DNA from 4 places in the Lysinibacillus sp. Ag94 genome. Region 4 is predicted to be linked to each of the others. Evidence: predicted binding sites of a transcription regulator. Region 4 holds the regulator's gene; each other region holds the start of a gene.

Region 1 (7,856 bases), 2.1 Mb from region 4:
TCCTTTTTTGCCCGTACGTGCTTTTCTTGTCGCGAGATGACCGGCCTTACAAACAAACATTCCAGCGTCTTTATTAAACTCAAACTTGTCTTCTTCTTTTCGTGGTCCTTGTGTTAAATTAAGGGTTTCTTGATTTGAAATCATCGGGGGCACTACCTGCACATTAATTCTTTTATTATAAAGGAAAGCATGACTAAAATAATAGTGTGATACATTGCGTTGTTTGGAGAAGCATCGCTCGACTCCTGCGGGAAAGCGAGACAGACGAGACCCCGCACGAAGCGAAGCGTAGGAGGAGGCTCGGCGCTCGCCCGCGGAAAGCGAGCGGAATGCTTCGGAAAACAACAGTAGAGTCACAGTGCCAAATGAAAAAAGCGAGGTATTCAACGATTTACTCGTTAAATACCTCGCGATGTGAGAAGATATAGACTTTTTCAGTGCCCTCCATTTTTGTGGCGTTTTTTTATTTTCTTGAGATTAATCGATATAGTGAGCATTAAAAATTTTTAAATTCAAAAATAAGGGAGAGTTAGCTTTGTCATATTAGGTAATTGATGCTTTTACGGCAACAAAATTTGGTGGTAATCCAGCAAGGTGTAGTGATCCATGAAATTATGAAAAATCCATTTTGAACAATCATTTTTCAAAATGGATTCTTTTGTTTAGGTTCGTTTTTATTCTTTATCATTAGTTTGAATTATTTTTTGGATAGTTTTCAATGTTTCATAAAAATCATTGTATTTTTCTAAGCCGATATCATTGATAATTCTTTCTTGGATATCTTGCCAAATTGGAGCAGCCTCATTTAATTTTTCAACCCCTTTATCAGTTAGTGTAATGACCTTTGCTCGAGCATCTTGTGGATCTCTTGTTAAATTTACATAGCCATTGCGCTTTAACAAATTAATATTACGTGTAATGGTTGTTTGATCGAGCAGTAAAATTTCACCTAGTCGACTAATGGAAACTGATTGTTGAAGATCAATATTTGCTAGCATTGAGTATTGTGTAACTTTTAAGCCAGTTGGCTGTAGTAAATTATCATAAAATTGTGTCACGAGCCGCGTTTTTTTTCGAAGGTTTGCACATACACATATTTGTGTGTAATCTATATTCTTCATTGGTCCGTACCCCTTTTCGAGTTGGTTCACTATTATAGTAGCCCTATTGATTTATTTTGTTAAGTTGGAAAATGTTTCTTGACAGTAATAAAAGTGATTACTAAGATTATATATGTATATACATGATTTTAGGAAGTCATTCGCCCTTGTAATACATGCATATACATATAATTGAGCTGTAATCTTTTTCATTAAAGAGCATATTAAAAAAACTTATAAGAATTGAAGGTGTCAAGATGAGGCGTATTCATTATAGCTGGTTTATTTTAGTCGTAACCTTTTTCTCCATTATTGTTGCAGGGATTACAATGTCGTCATCAGGAGTTTTTATAGACTCCTTTGAAAAAGAATTTAATTGGGATCGATCTATAATTGCTTTAGCTTTTGCAGTGAGTCTATTTTTATATGGTTTTTCGGGTCCGTTTATGGCGGCGTTACTAGAAATAGCGGGATTAAAGAAAATGATGCTAGGTGCAATGGCTACATTATTTATTGGCATGATGCTTACGCTTTTCATGACTCAATCATGGCAGTTAATCGTTATATGGGGCGGTATTATTGGTTTAGGAGCAAGTCTTTTTTTAACGGTGTTAAGTCCTTATGTAGCTAATCATTGGTTTGTGAAAAGTAGAGGATTGGCAGTAGGGATTTTAACGGCGAGTACTGCAACAGGGCAGTTAATTCTCTTACCATTATTGGCGATTATTATTGAAAATCATTCTTGGCGATGGGCGATTGGTTTAATGCTTATTCTAAGTATTGTTATGTTCATCATCATTTCAATATTTATGAAAAATAAACCACAGGATATAGGGATTCTTCCTTATGGACTGGAAGAAGATCTAGAAGTGCAACAAGTGAATCATAAGAAAAATCCGATTAGTATTGCTTTTAATGGTTTATTTGAGGCAATAAGGAAGAAAGAATTTTGGCTATTAGCGGGAAGTTTTTTTATTTGTGGACTTTCAACCAGTGGGTTAGTTGGTACTCATTTTGTTTCTTACTGTATTAGCTTTGGTGTCCCTTTAGTAACCGCTGCATCCTTTCTTTCTTTTATGGGAGTGTTTAACCTTGTAGGTACTACTTTATCCGGGTGGCTGTCTGATCGTTTTGATAATCGATGGTTATTGTTTTGGTATTACCTTTTAAGAGGAATGTCTCTGCTTTTACTCCCGTATGCATTAACGCAAGGGTCGCTAACTTTACTGACAATCTTTACAATATTTTATGGATTAGATTGGATTGCTACAGTACCTCCAACGATTAGTATTTCTAGACAAATTTTTGGTACGAATAAAAGTGGCATTATTTATGGGTGGATTTTCGCATCACATCAAGCAGGAGCTGCAGTTGCTGCCTATGGTGGAGGCCTCATTTATAAGTTTTTCAATTCATATACTTGGGCCTTTTTCCTTGCTGGAATGTTCTGTGCATTGGCAAGTTTATTTGTCATCATCGTGAAAAAACAAACGCCCCATCATGTTTTGAACTAGCTACTGGCTTTGCTTAGGGCGATACTCTTCACTATCGTCGGTTCTCAAAATTTTGTCAGCTAATATTGATATTCGCCGCTAACGGAGCAAAGAACGGAGCAAAACCCGAATTTCCGCAGCTATTGATTTCACGTATAGAAAACATTTGTTGCTGTTGCATCGTAACAGCTTCGTTTTCGCACTACCTGACACCTTAATTTCATTGAAGCAATAGCTATCACAACATGAAGTTGAAGCCAATATCATATTGGTTTCAACTTTTTTCATTAAAAATTTTTTGACATCATCCAAACAAAAGTTTATAATGTAAACAAATATAACAAAAGGTGATGCTATGAATGAAAGAGAACAGGCGGTCCTTGCATTAATTCGCCAGAATCCGTTTATGTCTCAACAAGAGATGGCCGATAAGATGAATCTGTCTCGACCAGTCCTTGCTAATTTAGTATCGAGCTTGACGAAACAGGGGAAAATTGTAGGCCGTGCGTATATTTTACCTGAGGAAAATGAAATCATTTGTATCGGTGGAGCAAATCTTGACCGAAAATTTCATGTGAAGGGGAATGTCCAGTTCGGTACATCTAATCCTGCAAGCTCTTCATTTAGTGTAGGGGGTGTTGGACGAAACATTGCTGAAAACTTAGGCAGATTAAATCATCAAGTAACATTGCTGACTACTGCCGGTAAAGATGCTGATTGGCAAGTGATCCAAGAAGCTTCGGAGCCATTTATGAATTTAAGGTATGTAGAGCAGTTACCAGACGCTTCGACTGGTTCCTATACCGCGATTATGGATGAGCAGGGCGAGCTAGCATTAGCGGTAGCAAATATGGAAGTATATGATCTTTTATTGCCAAGTTTGCTAAAAAAACATGAGGCAATGCTCATGAACGCAGGCTGCTTTATTATGGACTTGAACTGTCCAAAGGAAACAGTGGCTTACATACAGCAGGTTGCAATTGCCCGTGACATTCCGTTTGTCATCGTACCGGTATCTTCGCCAAAAATGAATCGATTACCTGATACGTTGCAAGGTGTAACATGGTTTATTTGTAACACAGATGAGGCAGAGACGATTGTTGGTCATAAAATCGAAAACTCTGTGCATTATGAAAAGGCTTTACAGCAACTTCTTACATTAGGTGCTGACCACGTAATTATTACAGCGGGTAGCAAGGGTGTGTATGCAGCTTCCGTTACAACGAAGCCAAGCAATTACGCGGCGAAAGCTATAGAAAAAATTGAAGATGTAACAGGTGCCGGGGACGCCTTTGTAAGTGCAGTAATCCACAGCTGGCTTACTGGGCAATCCTTTGCAACATGTATTGACGCAGGCTTAACGAATGCCAAAAATACGCTTGCATCCCCATATACAGTAAGACCTGAGCTATCAGTTGATTTGTTAAACAGTGAAATGGAGGAATAACAACATGAAAGAATTCATCGTATTATCAGAAGAAGTAAAAGCAGGACAAGCAAAAGGCTTACCAATCGTAGCATTAGAATCAACAATTATTTCTCACGGAATGCCCTATCCACAAAATGTTCAAACAGCACGTGAAGTAGAACAAATTATTCGTGATAATGGTGCAGTACCAGCAACAATTGCTTTAATCGATGGTAAAATTAAAATTGGTTTATCAGATGAAGAACTTGAAATGTTCGGTAATGCTCAAGGCGTAGCAAAAGCATCTCGTCGTGACTTAGGCTATCTTTTAGCAACCAAAAAATTAGGAGCGACGACTGTAGCAGCAACAATGATTTGTGCTGAGCTAGCTAATATTGAAATTTTTGTAACTGGCGGTATCGGTGGCGTACACCGTGGTGCAGAAACAACAATGGATATTTCAGCGGATTTAGAAGAATTAGCGCAAACAAATGTTGCTGTAATTTGTGCGGGGGCTAAGTCAATTTTAGATATTGGTTTAACTTTAGAATATCTTGAAACAAAAGGTGTACCAGTTGTTGGATACGGTACAGATGAGCTACCAGCATTCTATACACGCCAAAGTGGTTTTGCTGTAAACTTCAAGATTGATACGCCAGAAGAAGTGGCAGAAATGCTACGTGCCAAATGGCAATTAGGCTTAAAAGGTGGAGCTGTTATTGCTAATCCAATTCCAGAGACTGAAGCTCTTGAGAATGCATTCATTACAGGAATCATTGAAAAAGCTTTAGTAGAAGCAGAAGAAAACGGTATTCACGGTAAAAACGTGACACCATTCTTACTTGGAAAAGTGAAAGAATTAACAGAAGGTAAAAGCCTTGATGCCAATATTGCATTAGTAAAAAATAATGCGGTAGTTGGGTCAAAAATTGCTGTAGCGTATAATAAATTAAGTAAATAACCTATGGATATAGAAAGAGACCCTTTGCGGAATATTGCATTCGCAAAGGGTCTTTTTATTCATTTCCTAGAATATATTTCCCATTTCTCACATTGTTCACGAGAATAACTAAACAAAATGACACAGTTACTTTACAATAGCCCATAATATTTTATACAATTAAGTTTATATCTAATCTGAAAAATTTGACGAGCAAGGTGGACATGTTATGGCGAAAGAGCAAATTTTGACTCCCGAGGACGTTTTTGAGTTAGTCAAATCCTACATGAATGAGGAAAATGTCGCATTCGTGAAAAAAGCATATGAATTAGCAAGGGATGCCCATATTGAGCAATTCCGAAGCTCGGGTGAACCGTATATTATTCATCCTGTGCAAGTAGCTGGTATTTTAGCTGAATTGCAAATGGATCCTGCAACAGTTGCGGCTGGTTTTTTGCATGATGTTGTTGAGGATACGGATTTTACGCGTGACGATTTGGTTCGTGAATTCGGCGAAGAGGTTGCGGTGCTTGTAGACGGTGTAACAAAGCTAGGGAAAATTAAATATTTATCTAAAGAAGCGCAACAAGCAGAAAATCATCGAAAAATGTTTGTTGCGATGGCGCAGGATATTCGTGTCATTTTGATTAAACTGGCAGACCGCCTACATAATATGCGCACGTTAAAGCATTTACCTGCCGAAAAACAACGCCGTATTTCAAAAGAAACGCTTGAAATTTTTGCACCACTTGCGCATCGTCTTGGGATTTCGACTGTTAAATGGGAGCTTGAGGATACGGCACTTCGTTATTTAAATCCACAGCAATATTATCGCATTGTCAGTCTTATGAAGAAAAAACGTGATGAGCGTGAGGCATATTTAGATAATGTAATGGGTGAGATGAAGTCACAGCTTACAGATGTTGAAATTGAAGCAGATATTTATGGTCGCCCAAAACATATTTACAGTATTTATCGTAAGATGGTGTTACAAAAGAAACAATTCAACGAGATTTATGATTTATTAGCCATTCGTGTACTTGTCGATAGTATTAAAGATTGCTATGCCGTACTTGGGATTGTGCATACATTATGGAAGCCAATGCCAGGGCGTTTTAAAGATTATATTGCGATGCCAAAACAAAATCTATATCAATCCCTGCATACAACAGTAATTGGTCCTTATGGTGACCCGCTAGAAGTTCAAATTCGTACGAAGGAAATGCATAAAATTGCCGAGTACGGGATTGCAGCGCATTGGGCGTATAAGGAAGGTAAAAAAGTTGATAATGAAAAACAAAATGTCGACCAAAAATTAACGTGGTTCCGAGAAATTTTAGAATTCCAAAATGAATCTTCTAATGCTGAAGAGTTTATGGAATCTTTAAAATTTGATTTATTTTCTGATATGGTCTATGTCTTCACGCCTGAAGGAGATGTCATTGAATTACCAGCAGGCTCTGTACCTATCGACTTCGCATACCGTGTGCATTCAGAAGTTGGAAATCGTACAATTGGCGCGAAAATTAATGGTAAAATGGTACCGCTCGATACACCGTTGAAAACGGGAGATATTATTGAAATTTTAACGTCTAAGCAATCATTTGGTCCGAGTCGTGATTGGCTGAAAATAGCTCAATCTTCTCAGGCGAAAAATAAAATAAAGCAATTTTTCAAACGTCATCTTCGTGAGGAAAATATCATCAAAGGTAAAGAGATGATAGAAAAGGAAATCCGTGCTCAAGGTTTTGATGTAAAAGAAACAATGTCAGCGGACAATTTGAAGCGAGTATGTGAAAAATTTAACTACACAAATGAAGAAGATTTATATGCTGCTGTCGGCGTGAATGGAATTACAGCTCAGCAAGTTGCTAATCGTCTAGCGGAAAAGCGCCGCAAAGAGCGTGAACAGGAAGAAGCACTTGAGAAAATTGAGCAAAAAATGAAAAATCCTATTCCGCAAAAACGTACGGAATCGGGTGTTATCGTAAAAGATATCGACAATATGCTAATTCGACTTTCCCGTTGCTGTACGCCAGTTCCTGGAGATGAAATTGTAGGCTTCATTACGAAAGGAAGAGGTGTTTCAGTGCACCGTGCTGACTGTCCAAATATTCAAGTTGATGATGAGCAGGAGCGCTTAATAGAAGTTGAATGGGAACATGGGCTTACTCCAGAGAAAAAAGAATACCCTGTCGATATTGAAGTGTCAGCTTTCGATAGACCAGGAATTTTAAATGAAATCATGCAAATTGTTAGCGAAACAAAAACGAATATTTTAGCAGTGAGTGGTCGTGCAGATCGTGATAAAATGGCAACGATTCATTTAACAATTTCAATTTCAAATATTTCGCATTTGCATAAAGTAGTGGAACGTATTAAGCAAACACCTGATATCTATTCAGTACAACGTGTTATTAACTAATTCGTTAGTTAGGCAGAAGCAACTTTGTTATGTACTTTTTGTTGCATACAATAGGAGAATTGAGGTTTTAAAAAATGAAAGTAGTTTTACAACGTAGTAAAGCAGCCTCTGTTACGGTTGACGGAAAAGTAACGGGAGCTATTGATAGCGGTTATGTTCTTCTTGTTGGCATTACACACGGGGATACGCAAGAGGATGTTGATTATTTAGCGAAAAAAGTAGCAAATCTCCGCCTTTGGGAAGATGCTGATGGTAAAATGAATCATTCTATTTTAGAGCATGGAGGAGCTATTCTATCCGTCTCACAATTTACATTGTATGGAGATGCGAAAAAGGGGAATCGCCCAAGTTTTACGAGTGCAGCAAGACCAGAAGTTGCAGAACCGTTATGGGAGGCTTTTAATAATGCCTTATGTGGACACGGTTTACATGTGGAAAAAGGAATTTTTGGTGCAATGATGGATGTTGCACTGACAAATGATGGCCCTAT
Region 2 (7,856 bases), 640 kb from region 4:
ATATGGTCGCTTCTATTCGTGAAGATGTAGCAAAATATGCGATGAAGGCAGAAATCCATAATAATTTAGAGCGTGAAGAAGTTGCAAAAGGTCAAGCTGTTAATCCGAAAGAGGATGGCGGCTCAGCTCCGAAAAAGCAACCTGTCCGTAAAGCTGAAAATGTCGGACGTAATGATTTATGTCCGTGCGGAAGCGGTAAGAAATTTAAAAACTGCCATGGTGCAGCTCAATAATATTCGAAAAAGATCATTTTAACTGTATGTTAAAATGGTCTTTTTTTCGATGTTTTAGGATCTTTTCATGGATCCGCCTGGACTATAGCGAATATGCAAACTACCGCAAGTTAGTAGTTTTTCAATCTTAAAAAATTCAAAAAAGAGGTATATGATACTACAACAATAGGTAAATAGTTCAATGGAAAGGGTAATGTTTATAACTTTCTTGTGATTTATTATAAATATGTGAATAGTTGAAAAGTTTTGGGTATTTGAGTCTATTTTTAAATAAAGGGGGGATTTATGGATATAGATTATAATCCTCGAGGAAATACATTGGCGTTTACCAATATATTTATTAGTATTTTTCTCTTTACTAGAAAAACATACAATTTTGAGGAGGATTGACATGCATAATGATGACATTATGAGTAGTAAAACGATGCTGTATACACCGGAGTATGATGCACATGGTAACTTGGGTACACGTGTAATAGAAAGGGATCGTGAATATATATCAAAATTAGCGCCGACAAAATTAATGGATTATAATCTACGTTATTTCGGTTCTAGCTTAAGAGGGGCTTTTGATGGATCGAGAATGATACTTGGAAAGTTGAATAAAAATCCAATAGTTGTTCATGAACAAAGTAATATTGTATGGTTTCCAAGTAAGTCTTATTTACGACGTGACTGTAAATGGTTTGCTGTTCATCATATTCAGGACTATCTAGCTATCGATAAAAAGAATACAAAAGTAATTTTTATGAACGGCTATGAAACTAATGTGGATCTAAGTGTTAGATCATTTGAAAACAGAATTCAAAGAGCTTTTCTACTAAAATATAAACTGGAAAAACGAACAAAAAATTTATTAGTTCAATATGATCAAAGTAAAGTATTTCAACGTATGGCAAACGATGTTATCTTTGAGGATGAAGCTGAAAAAGACTGAAACGAATGCTGAGGTTGTAAAAAAGTATGTTTTCCGCCGTAAAAACGTTATAATAAAGAGATCGGGGCTTTAAAGAAGTATCAGTATTTGAAAAGTTTGCCCCATAAATAACGTTCGGAGGATTTAACAATGATTGAATTAGCAGATGTACGTAACGCGTTAGACACTTCAGCCAAAAAATTGGCGGATTTTAGGGGGTCTCTTTGACTTAGAAAACAAAGAGGCACGTATTCAAGAATTAGATGAAATGATGCTTGAGCCAGGTTTCTGGGATGATCAGCAAGGGGCACAGGTAATCATTAATGAGAGTAATGGCTTAAAGGCAACTGTTAATGAGTATAAAGATTTATTAGAAACATATGAGAACCTAGATATGACGTTAGAGCTATTGCGCGAAGAGCCTGATGAAGAATTGCAGGAGGAGCTAGGCAATGAATTAGTAGAATTCCAGCAAAAAATGGGCAATTTTGAGCTGCAATTACTATTAAGCGGTCCATACGATCAAAATAATGCAATTTTAGAGCTGCATCCAGGAGCAGGTGGTACGGAATCTCAGGATTGGGGCTCGATGCTGCTTCGTATGTACACACGCTGGGCGGAAAAACGTGGCTTTAAAGTCGAAACAGTTGATTATCTTCCAGGCGATGAAGCAGGAATTAAATCTGTAACATTGTCCATTAAGGGTCATAATGCTTACGGCTATTTGCAAGCAGAAAAAGGTGTCCATCGTTTAGTACGTATTTCACCGTTTGACTCTTCTGGTCGTCGTCATACATCGTTCGTTTCTTGTGATGTTATGCCTGAATTCGATGACAATATTGAAATTGATATTCGTACAGAGGATTTAAAAATTGATACGTATCGTGCAACAGGTGCAGGTGGTCAGCATATTAATACGACAGATTCAGCTGTTCGTATTACGCACATTCCAACTGGTACTGTCGTACAATGTCAGGCAGAACGTTCACAAATTAAAAACCGTGAAAAAGCAATGACAATGTTAAAAGGGAAACTCTATCAATTAGAGATCGATAAGCAGCAGGCACAGTTAGATGAAATCCGTGGTGAACAGAAGGAAATCGGCTGGGGCTCACAAATTCGTTCCTATGTATTCCATCCATATTCAATGGTGAAAGATCATCGTACAAATGAAGAAACAGGTAATGTAGGAGCGGTGATGGATGGTGACGTAGATCCATTCATTAATGCATATTTACGTTCAAAAATAGGCTAATGAAAGCCCCTCAGAGACACAATAAAATTGTGCTTTGAGGGGTTTTTTAGTTTCTAAATCAATTGTGCATCGGCATAATTGCATCCGGAATCGGTTTTGTGATATTCGCCGGAGGTTTATCAGCGGATGTTGCAACCCCCTCTGATAAGTGACTTAAAACCGTATTTATCTCACCCCTATAGAGGTAAGAGACTTCTCTACCTGTCGCTACGCTTTCGATCAAAAGACATTTTGCTGAGAGAAGTTAAAAAGGTGGATGATACGGAGCGTCTTGGCTAATCTCCTTGCGCTCATTCATGTAATGTTTATAGAGCATCGATGCATTGACAAATTGCTTGCTGATCGAAGCATATTGAATAGGCAGCTCAATCTGTTTATCATTTTTCAGTGTAACGATACAGCCCGTTTTACTTGCTACAATATTCGAAATGGCGTGAAGTCCAATCCAAATATTGTGGATAGAGTTTGGAGAATACGTTGGTAAAAAAATACAAGGATAACCATAATCATAAGCAACAACGATTGGGAGCTTATGTTGATTGCCGAAAAAGCGTTTGGCGGAATGTCTTGCTGCCTCATAGGTTGTGCCGAGTGAGATACAAGATTTTCGTAATATATGCATTGGTTTCCTCGTGACGATAAGCTCATTATGCTTATCAATGACCCGTGTGAAAATTTTAGAATCATACTGCATTGGCTGAAGTAGATAGGTGTTGAAAGACATTAAATACCCATTGATGTAGTTTGCCGACATCTATGTAAACCTCCCTTTTCTATTTGTTATTGAAGTGTAGAACATAAAATTGAATTCTGAAAGTATAGACAAAAGGAGAAAACCGTTGATATTTCAAGCTTTTGTATAGAGAAATTGCTTGAAATTGCACGAGATTAATAGTAAATCGGAGTGATTTTCGGTTCTTAAGCATTGCATTTTAACATCAATTTTCTTATAATTTAGAAAAGGATCGAGGTGAGATCGTTGGATAAATATTATTCGTATACAGATTTTCTAAAAGCCGTTGGTCAGTCAAAGAAAGTTGATGAGGCAGAGAAATTATTAAACGAGATTTATTTAGATTTATTTTTAAATCATATCCAGCGTATGCATCGTGAAGAGCAGCTCATGGTTCTGATAGATAGAGCACTCGATGAAAAAGATGAACATGCATTTCATCTATACGCAGCCGAACTAATAACCTTACACCAAGATGCAAGTGAATAATATGACGAGCCCGCTCTCCGCTTATTGGAGAGCGGGATTTTTTTGCTATTTTTGCGCCACTGATCAGGTTTACCGGTAATAACCCGAGATTCCCTCTAAGGTAATGCATTTACATTTTTCCATGTCGATTAGCTAACATTTGGAAAGGGTAATCTATTGATAGATAGGTTGTCATTAGTACATACGTTCTATCGCAATCACCTTAAATAGAGCAAACGGAAAATTTTTTACAAACATTCGTTCGTTAAATGTTCGAAATTTAAATTATGCTATGCTAAAATATATGTATCAAATTGGTAGGAAGGGACGGGGACATGTGTGCACACATTTGATTTACAAGCGCCATATACGCCTGGTGGAGATCAACCACAGGCAATTGCGGAATTAGTGGAGGGTGTACGTGCGGGTAAACGTCATCAAACGTTGCTCGGTGCAACAGGAACAGGAAAAACGTTTACGATTTCTAATGTCATTCAACAAGTAAAAAAACCGACACTTATTATGGCACATAATAAAACATTAGCAGGTCAATTATATAGTGAGTTTAAAGAGTTCTTCCCTAATAATGCAGTTGAATACTTTGTCAGCTACTATGATTACTTTCAGCCTGAGGCATATGTACCGCAGACGGATACTTACATCGAGAAAGATTCAAGCATTAATGATGAAATTGATAAGTTGCGTCACTCTGCAACATCTGCATTATTCGAGCGTGATGATGTCATTATTATAGCATCCGTGTCCTGTATATATGGTCTAGGTTCTCCAGAAGAATATCGTGAAATGGTCGTATCGGTGCGGACTGGAATGGAAATTGAACGTAATCAGTTGCTTCGAAAACTGGTCGATGTACAGTACGAGCGTAATGATGTGAGTTTTACACGTGGGACGTTTCGAGTGCGTGGCGATGTAGTGGAAATATTCCCTGCATCTCGTGATGAGCATTGTATTCGCGTGGAGTTTTTTGGGGACGAGATCGATCGAATTCGTGAGGTAGATGCGTTAACGGGTGAAATATTAGCGGACCGTGATCATGTAGCTATTTTCCCAGCATCCCACTTCGTTACACGAGAAGAAAAAATGCTAAAGGCCATTGAAAATATTGAAAAAGAGTTGGAGGAGCGTTTAACTCTTTTACGTGCGGAGGATAAATTGTTAGAGGCACAGCGTTTAGAGCAACGCACTCGCTACGATTTAGAAATGATGCGTGAAATGGGCTTTTGCTCAGGTATCGAAAACTACTCGCGTCATTTAACATTGCGTGAAGCGGGGGCAACTCCATATACGCTACTTGACTATTTCCCTGAGGATTTTTTACTTGTTGTCGATGAAAGTCACGTTACGTTACCACAGGTTAGAGGGATGTATAACGGTGACCAAGCACGTAAAGGTGTGCTAGTTGAGCATGGATTCCGTTTGCCATCAGCACTAGATAACCGCCCTTTACGTTTTGAAGAATATGAGAAACATATACATCAAGCTATTTATGTATCAGCAACACCTGGCCCGTATGAGCTTGAGCATTCTCCTGAAATGGTGCAGCAAATTATTCGTCCAACAGGGCTACTTGACCCACAAATTGACGTCCGTCCTATTGAAGGGCAAATAGATGATTTAATCGATGAGATTCAAGGTCGTATTGCTCGTGATGAACGAGTGCTTGTTACAACATTGACGAAAAAAATGTCAGAGGATTTAACGGCTTATTTGAAGGAAATGGGCTTAAAGGTGGAGTACTTGCATTCCGAGATTAAGACGCTAGAGCGCATTGAGATTATTCGCGAGCTTCGCAAAGGTACTTATGATGTTCTAATCGGCATTAACTTATTGCGAGAAGGGTTAGATATTCCTGAGGTTTCGCTTGTGGCGATTTTAGATGCTGACAAGGAAGGATTTTTACGTTCAGAGCGCTCACTCATTCAAACAATTGGACGTGCTGCACGTAATGCCAATGGTCATGTCATTATGTACGCGGATAATATGACGGATTCGATGAAAAAGGCGATTGAGGAAACGAAGCGTCGTCGAACATTGCAAATGGCATATAACGAAGAGCACGGCATTACACCGAAAACGATTGTTAAGAAAATTCCTGATGTTATTCGTGCGACACAGGTGGCAGAGGAAGAGGAGTCTTATGTAACGAAGGCAACAAAAGGGAAGAAGCTGACAAAGGCGGAAAGAGAGCAATTACTTGCAACGTTGGAAGTAGAAATGAAGGAAGCGGCAAAAGCACTCGATTTCGAACGTGCTGCTGAGCTGCGCGATACAATATTTGAATTGAAGGTAGAAGGGTGAATGGCTTGTGAAAAATACTGAAATTGTCGTGCAAGGTGCACGAGCTCATAATTTAAAAAATATCAATGTCACAATTCCGCGCGATCAATTAGTCGTGCTAACAGGGTTATCGGGCTCAGGGAAATCATCATTAGCGTTCGATACGATTTATGCTGAGGGCCAACGTCGTTATGTTGAATCCCTTTCAGCTTATGCCCGTCAATTCCTTGGTCAAATGGATAAACCAGATGTCGATGCAATAGAGGGATTATCTCCTGCTATTTCAATCGATCAAAAAACGACGAGCCGTAACCCACGTTCTACAGTTGGGACAGTAACGGAAATCTATGATTATTTACGTTTGCTATTTGCGCGCATCGGTAAGCCTATTTGTCCAAATCATGGTATTGAAATTACGTCCCAAACGATTGAGCAAATGGTCGATCGTTTAGTAACTTATCCGGAAAGAACGAAAATGCAGTTGCTTGCTCCGATGGTATCAGGGCGTAAGGGAACGCACGTAAAGCTACTGGAAGATTTAAAAAAGCAAGGCTTTGTTCGGGTACGTATCGACGGTGAGCTACGTGATTTAGATGATGCCATTGAACTTGATAAAAACAAAAAGCACTCAATAGAAGTAGTCATCGATCGTGTTGTGATGAAGGAAGGTGTCGCGGCACGTCTTAGTGATTCTTTAGAGACAGCATTACGTTTGGCTGATGGGCGTGTACTTGTCGATGTGATGGAACATGAGGAATTATTATTTAGTGAGCATCATGCTTGCCCTTTATGTGGATTTTCAATCGGGGAGCTAGAGCCTCGCATGTTTTCATTTAATAGCCCGTTTGGAGCTTGTCCAAGCTGTGATGGTTTAGGCTCAACACAAGAGGTAGATCTTGATTTAGTAGTGCCTGATTGGGACCGTAGTTTATTAGAGCATGCTATAGCACCGTGGGAACCAACAAGCTCTCAATACTATCCACAATTATTAAAGGCTGTGTGCGATCATTATGATATTCCAATGGACGTTCCAGTAAAGGATCTTCCGAAAGAAAAGATGGATAAAATTTTATATGGTTCTGGTAAAGATAAAATCCACTTCCATTATGAAAATGAGTTTGGCAATGTGCGAGATCAAATGATTGAATTTGAAGGTGTTGTCCGAAATGTGGAGCGCCGTTTCAAAGAGACAACGTCTGACTACGTGCGTGAACAAATGGAAAAATATATGGCGCAGCAAGCATGTCCATCTTGTAAAGGTTATCGCTTAAAGCCTGAAACATTAGCTGTAAAATTAGCAGATAAACATATTGGCGAAGTTACACAGTATTCGATTCAGGAAGCTGATACATTTTTCAAAGAGCTAGATTTATCAGAAAAGGATATGAAAATTGCTCGACTTGTTTTACGTGAAATTGAAGAACGACTGGGCTTCCTAGTCAATGTAGGGTTAGATTATTTAACGTTAAGTCGAGCAGCAGGGACACTTTCAGGTGGAGAAGCTCAACGCATTCGCCTTGCGACACAAATCGGGTCGCGTTTAACGGGCGTTCTCTATATTTTAGATGAGCCATCAATCGGCTTGCATCAACGTGATAATGACCGTCTTATTAGTACATTGCAAAATATGCGTGATATAGGCAATACGCTTATTGTTGTTGAACACGATGAAGATACAATGCTGGCGGCTGATTATCTCATTGATGTTGGTCCTGGTGCAGGTGTGCATGGTGGTCAAATTGTAGCGGCCGGGACACCCCAGGAAGTAATGGAACATGAAAAGTCATTAACAGGGCAATACTTAAGTGGCAAGAAATTTATTCCATTGCCAATTGAGCGACGCAAACCGAATGGGCGCAAATTATCGATTAAAGGTGCCAAGGAAAATAATCTTAGAAATGTAAAAGTTGATGTACCACTTGGCTTATTCGTTGCAGTGACAGGTGTTTCAGG
Region 3 (7,856 bases), 110 kb from region 4:
AACATTATTAAATTTTGTTCAAGAGCCTTACTTTACAGAAGCAACTGTTAATAAGGAAAAGGGCATAATTGGCCAGGAAATTACGATGTACGACGATCAGCCGGATTGGCGCTTATATTTTGGCACAATCGAAAATATGTATCATAATCATCCAGTAAAAATTGATATCGCTGGTACAATTGAGTCAATTGATGGAATTACTGCCGACCATTTATATACGTGCTACAATACATTTTATCACCCGTCCAATATGTTATTGTTTGTCATTGGTGCAGTAGATCCTAATGAAATGATGACGTTTATTCGTGACAATCAAGACAAAAAAGAATTCCCTGAACCCACACCAATTCAACGCTTTTTCGATCAAGAGCCGACAGAAGTTGCTATTAAAGAACGTGAGTTGCGTATGGATGTACAAAAACCTAAAGTCTATATTGGCTTAAAAGCAAAAGAAACAAATCTTTCTGGGCGTGACATGTTAAAACATGAGCTGTCTGTTCAAATTGCACTTGAACTTATTTTTGGACGTACATCTAAATTTTATGAGAGCGTTTATGATAACGGATTAATAGATGAAACATATGCATTTGATTTCACGTTAGAAAAAGGCTTTGGATTTGCAATGATTGGCTCAGATTCTACAGACCCTGCTGCATTAGAGAAAGCTATTAAGGAAGAATTAGCAAAGTATGATGGGGATGCCCATTTTGAAAGTACCGATTTAGAACGAGTAAAACGTAAAAAAATAGGTTTCTTCCTACGTGCACTGAACTCTATTGAATTTATCGCCAACCAATTTACACGTTATTCGTTTAATGATATGAATTTGTTCGAGGTTGTGCCTGTACTAGAAGAACTAACGATTGAAGATTTGAAAAAAGCGTTTTCTTCAGTTCAAGGTGAATCTCAACAAACAGTCTTTAAAATTTTACCTACTGAGAAGGGCGTACAGTGAAAAAGTTTGCGCTCGTTTTAGGTGCATCGGGTGAGATTGGCCGTGCTATTTGTCGAAGTCTGGCAGAAGACGGTTGGTCCATCTACATACACTTTTCAAACAATGAAAAAGCAGCACAGGCTCTATACTGCTCCCTTTCAGAAAGTTTCCCTGCACAGGAGTTTATGCTTGTACAGGGAGATTTTTCGAAAACGTCCGGGGCACAATTGCTAGCATCTCAAGTTTTTAATGTGCAAGCGATTGTCTTTGCAAATGGTCAAGCACATTATTCGCTACTGGAAGATACTACGGTGGAGGATATGGAGGCATTATGGCGTGTCCATGTACAAAATCCAATGCGTCTTACGGCATTGCTGTCATCAAAGCTACGCGCTCATGATGTCAGCTATGTGCTTTTTATTGGTTCAATTTGGGGAGAGGCTGGATCAGCTGGTGAAGCACTTTATGCCACTGTGAAAGGCGCCCAACATGCTTTTGTGAAGTCATATGCGAAAGAAGCCGCACTGTCGCATATTCGTGTTAATGCCATTGCACCTGGTTTTATTAATACCTCGATGAACAGTCATTTAAGCGAAGAGGAGCTTGACTATATTTTAGAGGATATTCCACTAGGTATAACTGGGCAAACAACGGATGTTGCTGAAATGGTACGTTTTTATCTTTCTGGAAAAGCAGATTATGTAACGGGGCAAGTGATTAGATTAAACGGTGGCTGGTACATATAATGCTCTTTTTTGCACATACTACATGTGTAAAGGAGGAGGAACATATGACTATTTTAGAAAACTGGCAAAAATGGACATCGTTTTTAGGTCAAAATGTTATGCGAGCAGAATCAAGCGGTATGCCATCGCAAATGATTCAACAAGCTGCTGTACAAATTGGAGAATATTTGGCGACAAATGTCGATCCTAAAAACGAACAAGAGCGAGTGCTGTCGGATTTATGGGGCGTTGCCTCTGAAGAGGAAAAACACGCACTGGCGAATTGTGTCGTTAAACTTGTACAAAATAAACATGTACAGTAAAAAAAGAGGAGAGCGATCTCCTCTTTTTTCTATATATAAAAGCAATTTTTACATAGAAAAGGGAACGTATGTAAGCCTATTTCGTACGTTCAAAAAAAAAATAGTAAGTTTTTAAAAATAACCCCATAATTCCATGTATTCTAACTTTCCATTACATAAAAAATCAGCTATGATGGAACTTATAAAGGATTTTTTACGTTAACTAATAGGAAGGGAACGAGTGTGTTTGAGCGATTGGTACTTTGAATATGAAATTCAGGTGAATCGCCCTGGATTATTAGGAGATATTGCTTCACTTTTAGGGATGCTTCGTGTCAATATTATTTCAATAAATGGTGTCGATGAGGATCGACGTGGTATGTTAGTGCATACAGACAACGATGAGACAATTGAGCGTTTTCGTACAATTGTTTCGACAATGGAACATATTAACGTTACCAAATTTCGACAACCTAAGCTCCGTGATCGTTTAGCCATTAGGCACGGTCATTATATTCCTCGAGATGCAGATGAAAAAAATACCTTCCGCTTCGTACGAGATGAACTTGGTATTTTAGTTGACTTTATGGCTGAACTTTTTAAAAAAGACGGGCATAAGCTTATTGGAATTCGTGGAATGCCTCGTGTTGGAAAGACTGAATCAATTGTAGCTGCAAGTGTTTGTGCTAATAAAAAATGGATTTTTTTATCGTCTACAATGATTAAGCAGACTGTTCGCAATAAACTTGCTGGTGATGAATTCAGTAACAATAATATTTTTATATTAGATGGCATTGTGACACGTCAATCATCTGATGAGCGACATTTGCAACTAGTGCGTGAAATGATGAGTATGCCCTCCATTAAGGTCATCGAGCATCCAGACATGTTTGTTCAGCATTCAGAATATAAGATAGAGGATTTTGATTATATCATTGAATTGCGTCATCACCCAGATGAAGAAATTACGTATGAAATAATGGAAAAAAGCCAAATGATGTCCGAATCTAATTCATTTGGTGGATTTAATTTTTAATTTGAAATTAAAGTAGGTGTTATGAGTGGCAGAATTAGGGACTCGACTGAAAGAGGCGAGACTGTCTAAAGGCTACAGCTTAGACGATTTACAAGAAATAACGAAAATTCAAAAGCGTTATTTAATAGGTATTGAAGAAGGTAATTATTCGATTATGCCTGGTTCGTTTTATGTACGAGCTTTTATTAAACAATATGCTGACGCTGTTGGTTTGGACGCAGAGGAGCTTTTAGAAACTTATAAAAGCGAGCTGCCAGGTACTCCAAACAATCAAGTAAGTCAATCAATGACGAGTAGTCCAAGTAGAAGAAAAGTTTCGAAAGGTCCTTCTACTAAAATGATGGAGGCAATGCCGAAAATAACTGTTGGTTTATTTATCATTGTCATTATTGTGGTGATTTGGGTGCTAATGCAGTCTAAAAATAAAGCAGTGCCAGATGGTGCTGTAGACGATACGCCATCAGAAATAGAATATGATACAAAAGTAAAACCAATAGATACAGAAAAAGATAAAGAGCATAAAAAAGCTCAAACAAATGACAAAGAAGACTCAGCAGATTCAAAAGATTCAACAACACAGGAAACACCTGATGAAAAGCAAACTGAAGAGGTTAAGCAATCGATTTCAGCTGGGGCTATTGAAGCGGATGGTGCAACAACTTCTTATACGTTAACAGGTACGGATGCATTTAAAATACGTATTGAAGTATCAGGTCCTACATTTATCGGTATTCGTAACCAACAGCAACAAGAATTACTATCAGATACTCGTGTATATAATGCAGGAGAAGTAGTAGAATTCGACGCAACATCTCAAAATTACGCCCGTATTCGCTTAGGTAATTCAGCGCAAGCTAAAGTATACATTAATGACGAGCCTTTAACGTATGCACAGCAAATTGTAACGCAAAACATCGTCATCAATTTCAATAAAGAATAGTAGTCATCTAGTGATGACTACTTTCTTTCATCATGAAAGGTGTTAGAAAAATGAACATTCCAAATAAAATTACCATCTCTCGAATTTTACTTATTCCGTTCTTTGTCATTGTTATGATGTTTGATTTTGGCTGGGGAACAATGTCACTATTCGGTGCGACGATGCCTGTTCATCATTTTGTAGGTGCACTTATTTTTATTATTGCTTCAACGACTGATTGGGTGGATGGTTATTATGCACGTAAGTACAATCTTGTGACAACATTTGGGAAATTTTTAGACCCACTTGCTGACAAGTTGCTAGTTTCAGCGGCTTTTATTTTAATGGTAGAGCTTGATATGGCGTCTGCATGGATAATAATCATTATTATTAGTCGTGAGTTTGCAGTTACTGGCCTGCGTTTAATATTGGCTGGTGAAGGAGAAGTTGTTGCGGCCAACCAGCTTGGCAAAATTAAAACATGGGCTCAAATTGTGGCCATCGGTGCAGCACTTTTACACAATACAATTTTTACGCTTATCGGTCTTCCATTCGATACAATTATGTTATATATTGCATTGTTCTTTACGCTATGGTCTGGATGGGATTATTTCTATCTAAATCGACGTGTCTTACTTGAGTCTAAATAAGAGAGGTCTTGAGGGTCATGAATGCTGAAATTCTTGCAGTTGGCTCAGAGTTATTGCTTGGTCAAATTTCGAACACAAATGCAAGATTTATTTCTAGTCAGTTGTCCGAGTTAGGAATAAATGTGTATTATCACACTGTTGTTGGAGATAATGCACAACGTTTGGAAGAAGCTATTTCCATTGCAGAGACTCGTGCTGATTTAATCATTTTCTCTGGTGGGCTTGGGCCTACAAAGGATGATTTAACAAAGGAAACGATTGCACGTCATCTTGACGTTTCTCTCGAAATGGATGATTTCGCACTGGCTAATATTGAGCAGTTTTTTGCACAACGAGGACGTCCAATGACGGATAATAATCGTAAGCAGGCTTTAATACTAGCGGGTAGTGAGGTGCTTGCAAACCATCACGGTATGGCACCTGGCATGATATTAACTAAGGATGAACGTACGTATATTTTACTGCCGGGGCCACCTAAAGAGCTTGAGCCAATGTTCCAGTTTGAAGCAAAGCCAAAGCTTGGTGCGATGTTAAACGCTGGAGGGGTAATTACATCGCATGTTATGCGGTTTTATGGAATTGGAGAGGCGGAGCTTGAGGTTCGTGTCCAACATATTTTAGATTCGCAAACAAATCCAACTGTTGCTCCACTTGCTTCTGACGGCGAGGTTACATTGCGTGTAACTGCTAAAGCAGAAACGGAGCAAGAAGCGCAGCATCTTATTGCCGCAAAGGTAACAGAGATTCAAGCGCTTGTTGGGAACTATCAATACGGTATAGATAATGATTCTCTTGCCTCTAAAACAGTAGAAATGTTACTAGACAATCAGTTAACAATTTCTGCAGCGGAAAGTTTAACAGCAGGATTATTTCAGTCAGAACTTGCTGAAATACCGGGTGTAGGGGATGCCCTTGTTGGTGGCGTTGTTACGTATACGGAAGAGGCTAAAATTAAGCAACTCGGTATTTCAAAGGAATTTTTAACTACACATGGGATTGTAAGCAGTGAATGTGCGGCGGCTATGGCTAGTGCTGTACGTAAAAAGTTTGATACGGATATTGGTATTGGATTAACAGGTGCGGCGGGTCCTACAGCCCATGATCATCAACCAGCGGGGACGGTTTGGATTGGTATTGCCATTGGTGATGAAAAACCAATAACGTATTTACTTCATTTATCAGGTATGCGGAATACAAATCGACTGCGCGCGGCGAAATTTACTTGTCATTATTTAATGCAACTTTTGGAAGAAAGAGGCTTTAAAAAACGTTAATGAATTTGCCCGGCATAATATAGGTTCATCACGAAAAGTTGCGGATGATTTTTGTCAAAACTTCTATTATGAAAATAAGTTAATTGGAGTGAAGGCTGAGCGCCCCCAGGAAGCTTTGCTCTGTAGCGGCAGCTATAAAGCGCCCAGCCGGAACGGAAATCAACCACATGTTTTGGTGATGGTCCATAATATAGTTGAAAATAGAAATTTGGGTAATGGAAAGTTACCCAAATTTTTATTTTGAAGAAAAAACGAATAAATGTTCGCTTTTTTCTTGCGTCTTCTCTTAAAAACAAGTATAGTAGAGATAGAGAAAAACAGTGAACAGTTTTCAAAGGAGGAAAATGAATGAGTGATCGTAAAGCTGCCTTAGAACAGGCGTTAAAACAAATTGAAAAGAATTTTGGTAAAGGTTCCATCATGAAACTTGGCGAAAAGACCGATTTAGAAATCGCTACATCTTCAAGTGGTTCGCTAGCACTTGATGCTGCATTAGGTGTTGGTGGATATCCACGTGGACGTATTATTGAAGTATATGGCCCAGAATCATCAGGTAAAACAACAGTTGCTCTTCATGCGATTGCAGAAGTGCAGGCAAACGGTGGACAAGCTGCATTTATCGATGCTGAGCATGCACTAGATCCAATTTACGCACAAAAATTGGGCGTCAATATTGATGAACTTCTATTATCTCAACCAGATACAGGAGAACAGGCGCTTGAAATCGCAGAAGCATTAGTGCGTAGTGGTGCTATCGATATCATCGTTATTGACTCCGTAGCAGCATTAGTTCCGAAAGCAGAAATTGAAGGAGATATGGGTGATTCGCACGTTGGTTTACAAGCCCGTTTAATGTCTCAGGCCTTACGTAAGCTTTCAGGTGCTATCAATAAATCAAAAACGATTGCCATTTTCATTAACCAAGTGCGTGAAAAAATTGGTGTTATGTTCGGAAACCCAGAAACAACACCTGGTGGACGTGCGCTTAAATTCTACAGCTCAGTACGTTTAGAGGTTCGTCGTGCGGAAGCTATTAAACAAGGCAATGACATTATGGGTAACCGTACAAAAATTAAAATTGTGAAAAACAAAGTAGCACCACCATTCCGTACAGCTGAAGTTGATATTATGTACGGTGAAGGGATTTCAAAAGAGGGCGAAACAGTTGATTTAGGTGTTGAACTAGACATCGTTCAAAAAAGCGGTTCTTGGTATGCTTACGGTGATGAGCGCCTAGGTCAAGGTCGTGAAAATGCTAAACAATATTTAAAAGAAAATCCAGCAGTACTAGACGACATCGCAAATAAAATCCGTGCTTCTTACGGTATTGCATCTTCATCTTACACAATTGCGGCGCATGATGAAGAGGAAGATATGGATGAGGAATTAAAGCTTCTTCTTGAAGATGAATAATATACATGCATTGTTCCCACTCTTTATAGTGAGAGCAATGCATTTTTTTATTTACGCAGACTGTAGAAGAACGTAGGTAATCCATATATTCTTCGAAAGTTGTGAATGACATTTTTGAAAAATAATTCCTATGTACTACTTCTACGGCATTCATGATAAAAGATAAAATAAGCGTTAGTGTAAAAAGTATTAGGTAATTAATTCTCCTAATGGATATGACTTACTTTTTTTCTTACGAGGGCGAACAGATGCCCTACTATCCTTGACAGAGCTTAAGGCTAGCTATACAATTAAAAATGTATAATTTCTGAATTATGACTTTAAATAGGCAGTACATTCTGACTTCATTAATAATGGCTTTTGAAGATCTATTAAATGAAGATGAAAACTTTGGCAGATGTCTATGATTATGCCAAGGCAAAATTGATGTATGCGCCGACTGAAACTGTAATACCCAAATAGCAAGAGGAGGTGTTCATATGGATGGAATTACTATCATCTCCGCTTTGCTTGGACTCATCGTTGGTGCCGCTGTTAGCTATATCTACATGAAAAAAGTGAATGACTCAAAAATCACTGGTGCTAAACATGTCGCTGAAACAA
Region 4 (7,856 bases):
AGCCATTGGCGCAGCCCCCATCGGTAAACCTGGGTGACCTGAGTTTGCTTTTTCAATTGCATCAATTGACAAAGTTCGGATAGCATTAATCGCTAGTTGATCCGCATGTTGAGTCATTATTTTGTGACATCCTTTCTCGTCCTATATATTGTTCTTATACAGTTTAGTCAACATTGCTTCAGAAAACAATGGTTTTGTTATACTATTAAAGATTTATAACATACTTTATCTTTATTCAGCGAAAAATCCCACACACAATAATAATACCTCCGGCGGGATGTCACGGATAAGGAGTTAGCTTCACATCCTACGAAAACGGCTAACTGACCTGCATCGCGCAAGCCTAAGCTCAATTTCAAAATCCAGTCACAATTACGCTGAGGCGTTATTGACCTAAATGTGTCATATTAATTGAGAAATTTATTTTTTTTCGCTTGTTTAACTTTTTCTGGTGTTACATCATTTCCTTCAGCATCTACTACTTTTACGTTTTCAATTGTATCTCGCATCGTTGATCTAAATGTATCTAGATATTCTTTACGAAGCGCTGATCGTTCCTTAGCTTCTGCCTCTGTTAATGTACCACTTTTAGCCTTAGCAGAAAGTTCATTGATTCGGTTAATTTTTTCTTTTGATAACATAATTACACACCTTTCAATACATATCTTAATGAATATGGTATGTAAAGTATAGCATGTATCCCCTTGAAATGCAGTTATACCAACCTTTCAAGTATCACTTTATTCTTGAATTTAGTATAAAGGAATTTCTAGAAACTTCACTCAGCTTGCAGGTTAAGGACAATTAGCAAATATAATTTGTTCTTTATTTACTAGCCCATTTTCCAGAAACAGCAGATAACATTAGCCATGGTTCAATAAACATATTAATTAAAATATGAGCTACTATTGGTGCAAAGGTACTTCGTCCAGCTACAATATAAAGCGTTGCGAGAAGACTCCCTAATATTGTTGTACTTATAATAGCAGGTAATGCAAATTTCCAATCCCCTTTTAAAAGTACCCACATACCGTGAGCAATTCCAAAGAGTATCCCTGAAATAAATATTTGTGCTACGTCTGAAAATGCAATTGTTAATAGGTATTCCATAAGTATATGTCTGAAAACAACTTCTTCTACTATTCCTGTCACAACGGCAGCCCATATTCCAATTACTTTAAGCCAAGAAATAGTAAATAAATGAGCTCTTACAAAAGGTATAGCACTGAGTGTGTATGTAACGTATCCCGTTATGATAAATAGTGTAAAAGTCCAAATAAATATATTCGAAAATACATCCGTCCTAAAGCCAATTCCATTTTCAATAAAACCTTCAGGATTATTATAGAACCAAAAAATTATACTAGCTGTTAGCATAGTTGCAATACTTACTAATATCCAACCAGTTTTAGTTCTATCACTTGAAGTAGTTATTTCATTCATATTAGCCCTAACCTCCTAATAATAAATTCTTAAATAGTCAATTACTCAAAAAATTCATATCCCTATATTGTTTAGATCTCTATTTCATTTGCAATATATTAAAAGCTTTTAATTTACCTAAACTCAATATAACGAACGAAATGTACCCCAACAATACGTTTGGAGTAACATGTTGTTATGATTGTGTAAGATGCCTTTTTCGAATAATAACCTGCATTTTCCAAAACGCTGAATATGCTATAATTTTCTTGAGAGGTGATAAAGCTGAAAATAGAGGTGAAAATAGATTCAGAGTATAAAGAGCCACATGTAACAATTTGTACAGCAAAACTTACTCCTACGATACAAGCTGCTATTTCTTTATTACAAAAAGAGAAAGAAGAACAAATTTTAACAGGGCTAGCAAATAATAAAACATATATCATTGATCCAAATTCAATTATTGTTATTCGAACTGAAGGAAGAGAATTAGCTTTATATAATGAAGATAATAATCGTCTCATATTGAATAAACCTTTATATGAATTAGAGAAGCGACTAGGGAATAATTTTATACGGATTTCTAAATCTGCAATTATAAATCTAACAAAAGTTAAAAATATCGAAGCTTCATTTAACGGAACAATGGAAATTGAGCTAGTTTTAGGAATTAATGAAGTAATTACTCGTAATTATCGAAAGCAATTTAAAAAGCGTTTGGGGGTTTAAGTTAGGTGCATTTTTTTAAAAATGTAGCGTTTGGTGTAAGTATGGGCTGTACAGTTTTTGTTTTTATTAATCTTTTCGGTTCATGGATTTTTGGAGATATTTTTTTCGAAGCTATTACGGCTGGCTTTATACAACAATCCCTTGGTTCAATTATTGTAGGACTCGCTTGTGTATTACCATCGTACATTTATCAAGTAGAACGTTTAACATTTTTACTACAAACAGCTATCCATTTTGCAATTTCTTTAGGTACTTTTATTGTTGTTGCGCTATTTTTAAATTGGCTTCCCACATCATCTATAGGAATAACTTTGTTAATGCTATTCTTTAGTGTTTTGCTATTTACTCTAATTTGGGTGTTATTTTATTTATATAACAAATCAGAAGTGAAAAAAATGAATAAAAAGATTGATGAGCTGATAAATAAATAGAAAATAAAACTAATGTGAAATGAGGAAAAATGAAATGTTTATCAAAACGAACAGACTTTTAATAAGAGAATTTGAGATTCAAGATTGGCAAGCTGTCTATGAATATACTTCGAATCCAAATGTAATGAAGTATATTCCCGAGGGAGTTTTTAATGAGGAAGAAGCTAAAAAGTTCGTATCTGAAAATAGCGGTGAACAGGCAAAATACTTCCCTGTTATTTTAAAAAGCGACAATATTGTCATTGGTCATATTGTTTTTCATCAATATTTTGGTGAACATACATATGAAATTGGCTGGGTATTGAATCCGAACTATTACAATAATGGCTACGCCTCTGAAGCAGCAAAAGCTGTGCTGAATTACGGATTTAAAGAAATGCAACTTCATAGAATTATTGCTACATGCCAACCAGAAAATATCCCATCCTATCGAGTGATGGAGAAAATCGGCATGAGACGCGAAGGTTATTTTAAAAAATGCATACCAAATGGAGATGAGTGGTGGGATGAATATTACTATGCGGTCTTAAAAGAAGAGTGGGCATAAGATGCTTTTAGGGATTATCGATTTCTAGAGGAGAAATATAGATGAAAAAGACCGCAGTATTATTGTATCCCCAATTTAGTGAATATGAATTGAGTGTAGCATTATCTATATTAATGCAAGGAAATAAACCGTCATAACTGTTGGATTAAACAGCGAAAAAATTAAAGGGGAATCTGGGTTATCCTGTATGGCAGATACACAAATAAGTGATATTAATCTTGACGAAATCGATAGCTTGATATTACCAGGGTGTATGGATATAGCTTTATTAATACATGAGCAAAAATTAATAGATTTTATTAGTCATGTAAATGCCAAAGGAGCTATCATTGCAAGTATTTCTAGCACGCCATCTCTTTTAGCAAAAGCAGGCGTATTAAAGAACAAAAAATATACTGTAGGATTATCTCCAGAAGGTATGGATAAGCTGGGCTTCTTTGATCTTAGTCATCTCTCTGAAGACTTAGTTGTACAAGACGGCAACATCATAACTGCAAGAGGCAAAGGTTTTATACAATTTGGCATTACTGTGGGTAAAGCCCTGCAGCTCTCTTTTGATGAAAATTGGTACAGGGCATAACAAAAAAATCGCTAAAGAGAGGTAGAAATCACTACTTCTCTTATTTTTTTACTATTCATTCTATTTGTTGATCGGGTATACCCGTCACTTTGGAACTTAACCTTTAAAAATTAAAAAATCAGCGGGACGATAAAAACCCCACTGATTAATACGTTACTTTATTTTGCCCGCTTCCCTCTTGATGTTCCCGATATCTCCTATGGACTGTAGCTTTGCTTACTTCAAAGCCTAAACCTCTAAGTGTCATGGCGATTTCCTCAAAGGTGAAGCCTCGATTACGTAGGTTGACAATTTCGTCTATAGGAACATCCTTACGTTCTTGACCATTTGGATTTCCACGGTTAGATAAATTGTTTTCAGGGCGATATCCATTTTCAACGGCACGACGCATGCCACGTCGTATTTTAGCATTATGGATTCTACGCTGGTACTCCTCTACGATTGCTAAAATTTCTAAGAGCATCGTATCCATTTCATTTAATTGTATAGGTCCCTCGTCTCGCATAGAAAAAACATTAGTTTCAGTTTTCTGCAATAAATGCAATACTGCCATTCGAGCATTTCCACGTCCTAAGCGTGTTTCATCCTGTACAAATAATGCTTCTATTTCTTTTTCTTTAATGAAATCAAGCATTTCTAGTAAACCTTCACGTTCCACATCATAACCACTATGCTTGTCCTTAAAAACATGCTTAACTTCGTAGCCCTGTTCTTTAGCATAGCGCATCAACTCCTCCTGCTGACGCTCTAACGAGGAACTTTGTGTCTCTTTTTCTGTACTCACACGGCAATAGACAACGGCCGATTGTTGATTCATTTTCATTTGTCGTTTCTCGCAATTTCAATTGAATTTATAGGGGATGGGTCACCCACTACTGGAATCACTAAGGATTTACCTGCAATAATTTGTGCGTTCGATAATTCATTTTCTGTTTTCACAAGCTTAATCCATTCATCCGTTTTCATTTTACCACGGTATTGATCGGCTAACGACCATAAGCTATCACCATGTGCGATTTCAATTTCTGTGTACGTTACATCGCCTGGATCTGTTATAAAAAGGTATGCCGCAAAAAGCAAACAAGCTCCTAATAAAGTTGTAATATGTGGATTTTTCTTTAACCAGTTCATGTTTAAAACCCCTTTTCTAGAATGTTTGTTCGGAATATATGTTCTCATATTAATACGAACAAACGTTTTTGTCAAACACTTTTCGAACCTATGTTTGCTTAAGTGTTCGCATTCTGTTATACTACTAATTAGTAAAATGATTAAAAAAAGAGGTGAGCAATTATGAAAAAAGTTTCGAAAAGACAAGAGGCCATATTAGAGTTCATTAAAGAAGAAGTACGAGCAAAGGGGTATCCACCATCTGTACGTGAGATTGGGGAGGCAGTTGGACTTGCTTCAAGCTCAACAGTTCATGGGCATTTAGCTCGTTTAGAACAAAAAGGCTTGATTCGACGCGATCCAACTAAACCACGTGCTATTGAAATTTTAGAGCCAGAGGATTCTATCCAAAAGCAACACGTTATTCATGTCCCATTAGTTGGGAAGGTTACTGCAGGTTCTCCAATAACTGCTGTTGAAAATATCGATGAATATTTCCCACTCCCAGATATTTATGGTACAAGTGAAGATCAATTATTTATGCTTGAAATTATGGGTGAATCAATGATTGAAGCTGGCATTTTAGACGGAGATCTAGTTATTGTTAAACAAAAAGCAACAGCTGATAATGGTGATATTGTCGTAGCAATGACTGAAGAGAATGAAGCAACTGTAAAGCGCTTCTTTAAGGAAAAAAGTCATTTTCGTTTACAGCCTGAAAACTCAACAATGGAGCCAATTATCGTAGATCAAGTTTCTATTTTAGGGCATGTTGTAGGTCTATATCGTCGTGTACATTAAAAGTATCTCAATATTAAAGTATAAAAGGAGGTTATTATGTTCACAAATGGGCATATACCTCTTTTTCTTATCTTTTGAGTGTTATTTTAATCACTAAAAAAGAACCCACTTGAAAATGGATTCCTTATACCTAGCAATGTATTCATGTTCATCACCAAGGATATCTTAGTAAAGTTTATGCCTCTACCTTAAATTTCAAACTTGCCTTTACAAATGCAGCAAATAGTTTCTTTGATATTTCATCTCCTGCAATAGCTAACTCTTCAGGATGCCATTGAACTGCTAAACAAAATGGTAAATCATCATGCACTACCGCTTCAACGATACCATCACTTGATTTTGCTACCACTTTCAGCTTTTCTGCTACTACGTTTATTGCCTGATGATGAAATGAATTCACAGCAATTTTTTCTTCCTCAATAATCGTTTTTAATAATGTATCAGGTGATAGGTTAACATAATGTGTTGTAACACCTCTTGCTGCTTGTTGCACATGCTTTATTAATTTTTTACTATGATACTCACTTTCAATATCCTGATAGACTGTGCCTCCAAATGCAACATTTAGGATTTGAAGCCCTCGACAAATTCCAAGAATCGGCATTTTCCGAATAGAGGCTGCATTAATTAAAGCAAGCTCCACTGCATCTCGTTCAGGATGAACCTTCCCTAATTTAGGTGTAGGTTCTGCGTCAAAGAGGAATGGATGTACATCATAGCCACCGGATAGTAATAATCCGTCCGTCAACGATAAAATTTGTGCTACATCCTCTTCAACACCAATTGGAATTATTAGTGGAACTCCCCCTGCTTCCATTATACTTTTGCTATAAGCAGCATTTAATCTTGAGGACAAATCATCCTCCGCAAAAGCCGTTATTCCGATAATTGGTTTCATCCTATCCCCTCCATGATCTTTAGCTTGCATTCACTGCCTATGAAAGAATCCGTCAATGATTACTTACCAAAACCCAAGATACCAATTCATCAACGCATCCCCATAGAAATAGATGATAATAGCTGCGAGAGCAATAGAAGGTCCGAATGGTATAGGCGTTTTCCTTCCCTGTCCACGTATCTTTAATACAACGATGCCAACAATCATGCCAATTACTGCCGCTACAAAAAGCGTCAAAATGGTATGTATTGTCCCGAGTACGAGACCAAGTAAAAAGAATAATTTAATATCGCCACCACCCATTCCACCTCTTGATAGAACAGCTATACAATATAATATGCCAAAACCTACGACAGCACCAACTATACTGTCCCACCAAGGAGACAACGGAGAGATCACGCGTCCAAAAACTAGCAATGGTAAAAAGAATAATAGCACCTTATCGGGAATAAGCATATACGCAAAATCCGATACAACAATAATGACTACTAATGAAATTAATAATAGCGCCACAAATAATTCTGCACTAAAGCCTAATTGCCAATAAGCAAAAGCAAATAATAGGCCTGTAATAAGTTCCATCAGTGGATAAATCCAAGAAATTTTTTGCCCACAGCTACGGCATTTTCCACCTAAAAATAAATAAGACAAAACAGGCACCAAATCAAGCGCCGTCAACTGTCTCTTACAAGAAGTACAATGCGAGGGTGGGCGCACAATGGACTCCTTCATAGGCACACGTAAGCCAACTACATTAAAAAATGAGCCAAGAACGAGCCCAAATAGTAAAACTGTAATGGTATAAGCGATTTCCATTTTTATGTCCTCCTATACTAATAGACGCCCATACACTTAAGTATGCGCGCCATCTAGATTATTGTTGTCCTTCATAATAAAACGTCGTTACTTGTATAGTTGCTTTTAAGGTTGTATCAGCGTCTTCCTTGAATTTCGCTTCTTCACCAGTTAATGTGAAATCGATCGCATCAATTTTCATCACACGATCAATTTTTTCAATTTCTTTTATAAACTCAACCATAGCTTTATTATCCAATGCGACAACTTCAATATCAAATGTTACGAGTTTTAATTCCTTCGGTAAGGAATCTTTATTGAGAGTAGCAGTTGGTATTTTATCTTTCACTTCAGGTGTTTCATCATTTTTAGCAACAGCTTGTTCATCCGCTTCAGCTGCAGATTGCTGTGTATCAGCCTGTTCCTCAGTATTTGACGAGTTAGGATCTGTAATAGCTGACTCCATTACGAGCGAATCATAATTATTAAAGTCCATACCTTCTATCCGCGTGCCTGTCACCACTTCAATCTCTTCAATATTTC

What was found. Region 4 encodes LexA, which represses DNA repair genes until DNA is damaged. Its sites were predicted from a motif close to CGAACATATGTTCG; they were not measured.
Region 1: a site for LexA is predicted at 2,903-2,916, ahead of MY533_RS15450 (carbohydrate kinase). Genes of this name have one in related genera too.
Region 2: a site for LexA is predicted at 3,857-3,870, ahead of uvrB (excinuclease ABC subunit UvrB). Genes of this name have one in related genera too.
Region 3: a site for LexA is predicted at 6,093-6,106, ahead of recA (recombinase RecA). Genes of this name have one in related genera too.

The regions. Positions count from the first base shown of each region.
Region 1 covers NZ_CP096780.1:3,329,286-3,337,141, reverse strand. The annotation lists partial or broken gene MY533_RS15465 (transposase) at 1-117, opposite strand, end outside; gene MY533_RS15460 (MarR family winged helix-turn-helix transcriptional regulator) at 675-1,121, opposite strand; gene MY533_RS15455 (MFS transporter) at 1,358-2,614, shown strand; gene MY533_RS15450 (carbohydrate kinase) at 2,949-4,040, shown strand; gene MY533_RS15445 (pseudouridine-5'-phosphate glycosidase) at 4,045-4,962, shown strand; gene MY533_RS15440 (RelA/SpoT family protein) at 5,171-7,366, shown strand; gene dtd (D-aminoacyl-tRNA deacylase) at 7,441-7,856, shown strand, end outside.
Region 2 covers NZ_CP096780.1:591,656-599,511, forward strand. The annotation lists gene secA (preprotein translocase subunit SecA) at 1-233, shown strand, start outside; gene MY533_RS02605 (competence protein ComK) at 625-1,170, shown strand; one part of gene prfB (peptide chain release factor 2) at 1,300-1,374, shown strand; one part of gene prfB (peptide chain release factor 2) at 1,376-2,404, shown strand; gene MY533_RS02615 (competence protein ComK) at 2,649-3,158, opposite strand; gene MY533_RS02620 (IDEAL domain-containing protein) at 3,384-3,626, shown strand; gene uvrB (excinuclease ABC subunit UvrB) at 3,945-5,924, shown strand; gene uvrA (excinuclease ABC subunit UvrA) at 5,932-7,856, shown strand, end outside.
Region 3 covers NZ_CP096780.1:1,119,609-1,127,464, forward strand. The annotation lists gene yfmH (EF-P 5-aminopentanol modification-associated protein YfmH) at 1-955, shown strand, start outside; gene ymfI (elongation factor P 5-aminopentanone reductase) at 952-1,680, shown strand; gene MY533_RS04975 (DUF3243 domain-containing protein) at 1,725-1,982, shown strand; gene MY533_RS04980 (DUF3388 domain-containing protein) at 2,209-2,997, shown strand; gene MY533_RS04985 (helix-turn-helix domain-containing protein) at 3,023-3,937, shown strand; gene pgsA (CDP-diacylglycerol--glycerol-3-phosphate 3-phosphatidyltransferase) at 3,988-4,566, shown strand; gene MY533_RS04995 (competence/damage-inducible protein A) at 4,584-5,840, shown strand; gene recA (recombinase RecA) at 6,189-7,253, shown strand; gene rny (ribonuclease Y) at 7,733-7,856, shown strand, end outside.
Region 4 covers NZ_CP096780.1:1,228,341-1,236,196, reverse strand. The annotation lists gene tkt (transketolase) at 1-117, opposite strand, end outside; gene MY533_RS05480 (DUF896 domain-containing protein) at 408-641, opposite strand; gene MY533_RS05475 (CPBP family intramembrane glutamic endopeptidase) at 826-1,443, opposite strand; gene MY533_RS05470 (LytTR family DNA-binding domain-containing protein) at 1,720-2,151, shown strand; gene MY533_RS05465 (DUF3021 domain-containing protein) at 2,157-2,582, shown strand; gene MY533_RS05460 (GNAT family N-acetyltransferase) at 2,617-3,129, shown strand; gene MY533_RS05455 (DJ-1/PfpI family protein) at 3,317-3,709, shown strand; gene MY533_RS05450 (YneB family resolvase-like protein) at 3,855-4,532, opposite strand; gene MY533_RS05445 (cell division suppressor protein YneA) at 4,529-4,840, opposite strand; gene lexA (transcriptional repressor LexA) at 5,003-5,620, shown strand; gene MY533_RS05435 (gamma-glutamyl-gamma-aminobutyrate hydrolase family protein) at 5,796-6,518, opposite strand; gene MY533_RS05430 (prepilin peptidase) at 6,582-7,334, opposite strand; gene MY533_RS05425 (potassium transporter) at 7,393-7,856, opposite strand, start outside.